DNA from 2 places in the Paenibacillus sp. P5_B5 genome. Region 2 is predicted to be linked to the other one. Evidence: predicted binding sites of a transcription regulator. Region 2 holds the regulator's gene; the other holds the start of a gene.
The links. Region 2 encodes Rex, which represses fermentation and respiration genes when NADH is low (regulators of the CRP and FNR family bind a similar motif). Its sites were predicted from a motif close to TTGTGAAATATTTCACAA; they were not measured.
Positions count from the first base shown of each region.

Region 1 (3,122 bases), on a different contig from region 2:
ACTTCAGAAGGTTATCGTCGTACCAGTTCCGCAATATGAGGAACGAACAGTCAAGCAATATCTAGGAGAAGCGACAGCAGAATATTTATATCAGAATATCAAAGATGAAGATATCCTGGCGACTTCTTGGGGAACAACGTTATATCAAGTGGCAATTCATCTGAAGAACAAATTCGTTAAGAATGTAACTGTCGTACAGCTTAACGGTGGTGTTAGTTATTCAGAAATCAATACTTATGCACACGAAATTATGCAGCTATTCGGTTCTGCATTTAATTCGAATCCTCACTATTTGCCTTTACCTGCGATTGTTGATAACCAGCTCGTCAAAGAGACCATTGAGTCAGATCGACATATACGCAAAGTGCTTGATTTAGGTAAAAGCGCGAATATCGCCTTGTTTACAGTAGGAGTACCTACAGCAGATTCGGTACTGATTAATACCAAATATTTTTCCGATGACGATCTGCGAATGATTCATTCCAAAGCGGTTGGTGATATTTGTTCAAGGTATATCGATATGCAGGGCCAAATTTGCAGTGAGGAAATGAATCAACGCACAATCGGAATCGATCCTAAAGAACTACACAAAAAGGAACAATCGATCCTGGTATGCGGCGGACCGAAGCGAGTAGATGCGATTTATGGGGCGCTTATGGGTGAATATGCGAACATATTGATTACGGATAATTACACGGGTCTTTCAATCTTAAATAAATGATTAACAAGGTATAAACGTCAGAAGCACATAGTCGCTTTCTGACGTTTCTTTATGTAAATTCATCAATTTCATAATCAGGTAATTAATAATATTTTAAAATGTAAGCGGTAACAGTTTCTAAGTTGTGATTATTTTCACATACTAACAATTCTCCCATCTATATAATTAGTCGTGTAGAGGAGTTACACTACAATGATCTAACTAGAAACTAAAGTGAAACCTACGTTTAAAGAAACTTGTGAAAAATTTCACGTATTATTTTTTTTAGACGAATAATTATAATTGGAGGAGAGAGAAAATGACTACAGTTACAGGGAAAGAGACTACTAAAGTGGTATCCGCAGAAGAGCAAATTAATGGACTCGTGCAGAAAGCAAAGAAAGCGCTTGGTGAGTTCATGGCTCTAAATCAGGAGCAGATCGATGAAATTGTTCATGCGATGGCAATAGCGGGATTAGATCAGCATATGGTACTTGCTAAACTAGCGCATGAAGAAACTAAACGTGGTGTTTATGAAGATAAAATTATCAAGAACATCTTTGCTACTGAATATGTATATCATAGTATCAAGTATGATAAAACAGTAGGTGTAATTGATGACAATCCTTATGATAACTGTCAGAAAATCGCTGAACCTGTCGGTATTGTTGCAGGGGTAACGCCTGTTACCAATCCAACATCAACTACAATGTTCAAGTCTTTAATCTCAATCAAAACTCGTAATCCAATCATTTTCGCTTTCCATCCATCTGCACAGAAGAGTTCATCAGAAGCAGCTCGTGTTGTTCGTGATGCTGCAATTGCAGCTGGAGCTCCTGAAAACTGCATTCAGTGGGTTGAAGCTCCTTCCATTGAAGCTACAAATGCCTTGATGAATCATCCGAACGTTGCGCTCGTACTTGCAACTGGTGGATCTGGTATGGTGAAGGCAGCTTATTCAACTGGTAAACCTGCACTTGGTGTAGGCCCTGGTAACGTTCCTTGCTTCATCGAGAAATCGGCTAATATTGAGCAAGCCGTAACTGATTTAATTCTTTCCAAAACATTCGATAACGGTATGATCTGTGCATCTGAACAATCTGTTATTATTGAAAAACCTATATATGAAGAAGTTAAAAAACTAATGATCGCCAAAGGCTGCTATTTTACGAACAAGGAAGAAACGGTTAAATTATCTAAACTAGCTATCAAGCCAGAATCCTGTGCCGTAAATGCAGATATCGTCGGTCAACCAGCAGCGAAGATCGCTGAAATGGCAGGAATTAAAGTTCCGCAAGACACCAAAATTCTTGTTGCAGAAATAGATGGAGTAGGGCCTAAGTTCCCATTGTCTGCAGAAAAATTATCTCCAATTCTTGCTTGCTACAAAGTAAATAACGCAGATGAAGGTATTACTCGAGCAGTAGAAATTGTCAGGTTTGGTGGAATGGGTCACTCTTCTGTAATTCATAGTAATAATGATGGAGTGATCTCAGAATTCGGTTCACGACTGCAAACAGGTCGTATTATTGTTAACTCTCCATCAACACATGGTGCAATTGGTGATATCTATAATACGAACATGCCTTCCTTGACACTTGGTTGCGGTTCTTATGGTGGTAATTCAACAGCATCTAATGTTACGGCGGTGAATCTCATTAACGTTAAACGTGTAGCACATCGTACGGTTAATATGCAGTGGTTTAAAGTTCCATCTAAGTTGTACTTTGAGAAGGGCTCATCGCAATATCTTGCCAAAATGCCTGATATCTCTCGTGTTATGATCGTTACTGACCCTATGATGGTGAAGTTAGGTTATGTAGGTAAATTGGAATATTGGTTACGTAAACGTCAGACACCAGTATCGATTGAAATTTTCTCTGATGTTGAACCGGATCCGTCAACTGAAACAGTAACTCGTGGAACAGTAATGATGAATTCGTTTAAGCCAGACTGTATTATCGCACTTGGTGGTGGTTCTGCAATGGATGCTGCCAAAGCAATGTGGCTCTTCTATGAATACCCAGATACAGATTTCAATGACTTGAAGCAAAAATTCATGGATATCCGTAAACGTGTATACAAATACCCTCGTTTGGGTCAAAAGGCGAAGTTCGTTGCCGTTCCAACGACTTCTGGTACAGGTTCAGAGGTTACGTCCTTTGCAGTTATTACAGATAAAAAATTAGGTAATACCAAATATCCTTTGGCTGACTACGAATTAACACCAGACGTAGCGATCATTGATCCGGAATTCGTATACTCCTTACCAAAAGGTGCGGTTGCTGATACGGGGATGGACGTTCTAACACATGCAATTGAAGCTTATGTTTCGGTTATGGCAAATGATTATACAGATGGATTGGCAATCAAAGCTATCCAGCTTGTGTTCCAACATTTAGAAAAATCTTATAAAGATGCA
Region 1 is NZ_JBFULK010000010.1:150,022-153,143, forward strand. Features, by position in the region: gene AC1DOK_RS14815 (sugar-binding transcriptional regulator) at 1-721, shown strand, start outside; gene adhE (bifunctional acetaldehyde-CoA/alcohol dehydrogenase) at 1,020-3,122, shown strand, end outside.
Region 1: a site for Rex is predicted at 958-975, ahead of adhE (bifunctional acetaldehyde-CoA/alcohol dehydrogenase). Genes of this name have one in related genera too.

Region 2 (3,122 bases):
GCTAATATTCTCCACGGCGTTGTGTTACGCTACTCTTAAGTAGCTACGAAACTTAGGAGGAGATCATGGACAACAGTTTACTCGTCATTATCATCATTGTGATACTCGCATTAGGATTCGATTTTATTAACGGTTTTCATGATACGGCTAATGCCATTGCAACATCAATATCAACACGTGCCCTCCCCCCTAAAGTAGCTGTTCTTTATGCAGCAGTGCTTAACTTTATTGGAGCAGTCATCTTTTCTGGGGTAGCCAAAACGATTGGTGGTTCAATTGCTGATCCGTTCAGTGTAGATAATGGACTTTATATCGTTATAGCAACCCTGATCGCATCAATTTTTTGGAACCTGCTTACATGGTATTATGGCATTCCATCTTCCTCATCACATACGTTAATTGGTGCGCTTGCTGGTGCTGTTATAGCAGGGGCTGGCTGGGATGCAGTAAACTTAGGTGGTTTCGGTAAAATTATTGCGATTTTATTGCTATCCCCAATTATTGCCTTTACTGCAGGCTTTATTATGATGACAATTATCAAGTATTTGGTACTTTGGAAAGGAAATTCTTCCCGAACTAAGCTTAATCGGGTATTTCGTTTTTTCCAAATTATATCTGCTGGACTACTATCGTTCTCGCACGGGGGTAATGATGCTCAGAAAGCAATGGGTATCATCGTCTTTGCACTAGTAGCAGGCGGATTCCAAACCGATCTTGAAGTGCCACTTTGGGTTAAAATTCTAGCTGCCACAGCAATCGGTCTAGGAACTTCAATTGGTGGTTGGAAAATTATCAAAACAGTTTCATCCAAAATCATCAAAATTGAACCAATCAATGGCTTTGCTTCAGATTTAACATCGTTTGTTGTTATCCAAACGTCAACATTCTTGAATATGCCATTATCAACAACTCATGTCATCACATCTGCCATCATTGGTACAGGTAGTGTTATTCGTTTCCATGAGGTGAAATGGGCTACTGTTATTCGAATGATCATCACATGGCTAATCACAATCCCTATTTCAATGGTACTGGGTTACCTACTATACAAAGTCATGTTCGGATGGGTATTATAAATTACAACCTTTAGAAGACGACCTAATGGACGTCTTTTTTTGTTGATTCATTTACTTTCTAATTAACAAAAAAGGTAGCAACTTCAAATAATGAAGATGCTACCTTATTCATTTTATGTGCTTATTCTAAATAATAAGCTAAGCTTTGGAGATCTGTTGTAAAGTCAGCATGATGAACGCGGATGTTATTAGGAACCTTAATTATTACAGGAGCAAAATTCAGTATAGCTTCTACTCCCGCTTCAACAAACTGTGTAGCCACTTGTTGTGCAGACACGGAAGGAACCGTAATAATACCAATACGAATTTGAAGTAATTTAATCGTTTCCTCGATCTGCTCCATTGGTTGTACAATTAAATTGTTAACCACTTTGCCATGCTGCTCAGGATTAGAATCGAATACAGCAACTATTTTCATCGAATCCTTAAGATACGTATTGTAGTTACATAATGCACGACCTAAGTTACCAGCACCTACAAGTGCAACAGATAATGTCTTGTCCAGCTTCAGAATTTGACGTATTTTTTCAATTAAGAAAAGCACATCATATCCAATTCCTTTTTTGCCAAATTCCCCAAAATAAGCTAAATCTTTGCGAATTTGTGCTGGGTTTAAATTAAGCTTTTGTCCTAAATCCTGTGATGAAACCGTAAGCACATTATTAGTAGCTAACTCACTCAAGAACCGTAAATAAATTGGCAGTCTGCGAACAACTGCATCAGATATTTTCATCGATTTCAAGAAGATTCTCTCCCATCCATTGTTGGATACTAGGTACAATTTGGGAGGTATACATAGATTCGATCTTCGGACCTGGTAGTGAATAAAGAAAATTTCTCCCATAACGTGTCTCAATAACTCTTGTATCATAAATAATTACGACACCTTTATCTCGGGACGAGCGAATAAGCCGGCCAAAGCCCTGCTTAAACCGAATTACAGCTTGCGGTACGGAAAATTTCATAAATGCATTTTTATTTTGTTTCTTGAGGTTCTCGCATTTAGCTTCCACTAACGGATGACTTGGCGGTTGAAATGGAAGTCTTACAATTGCCAAACATGTAAGCGCATTACCGGGAATGTCGACTCCCTCCCAGAAAGAACTAGTTCCAAGTAATACACTTGACTTACCTTCTTGAAATAAACGAGTTAATTTACTGCGATTTCCACTATCCACCCCTTGGCCAAGCACTCCAATACCATGAGGTTTAAGTCGTTCCCTCAATTCTCCATGAACTTGTCGCAACATTTTGTTTGATGTAAATAATACTAGTAAACGCCCCCTTGTGGCAAGTGCAACTTCATAAAGTGATCCAATTAGTTTATCAATAAACAGAACATCTCCGGACGAACCTTTAATTCCAGGGAAGTCTCTAGGAACACATACAAGCGCTTGCTCACGATATTTAAAGGGGGAAGGAAGCATAACCGTACGCAGCTTATCTTCATCATTCTCTTCGTTAAATCCTAGCTGTGAAGCTGTGTATTGAAACGATTTATCTACCGAGAGAGTTGCTGATGTCATAACAACGCTTGCTTTTTTATCAAAAACATATTCCTGCATGAGCTTACTAACATCAATAGGCACACAACTTAGAAGGATGGAGCTCTTCTTATTATTCAAGCCTCCTTCTATCCAATATACAAAACTATTGTCCTTCATTTCCATGAAAATTTTCATATTATCACGACATTGTGCGATTTCTTTCACATATCCATTAAAATCAGTAAGAAAAGCTTGTAAATCATATTCATCTTGATAATCTTTGATCTTATTCATTAATTTATCTAACGCTTTAAGTAGATCTCCTAGATCCTCTTGCAAATCATCAGACATTTGACTTAAGTTAGACCAGTTTGCGGGTAATGATTCCGATTTAATTCGGAGCACATATTGTCCTGTATCCTGCTGAGCAGCATCTTTGGTACCCGTCGAAACAAGATCATACATCTGGTCACAGAACGTATCCCACTGTTCTTTAATTGACATCAGCTTTGGATATAAGAGCTCAATCGTTTCACACCAAGCCGCCGCACGATCATCC
Region 2 is NZ_JBFULK010000001.1:333,616-336,737, reverse strand. Features, by position in the region: gene AC1DOK_RS01745 (DUF47 domain-containing protein) at 1-39, shown strand, start outside; gene AC1DOK_RS01740 (inorganic phosphate transporter) at 66-1,076, shown strand; gene AC1DOK_RS01735 (redox-sensing transcriptional repressor Rex) at 1,198-1,818, opposite strand; gene dinG (ATP-dependent DNA helicase DinG) at 1,796-3,122, opposite strand, start outside.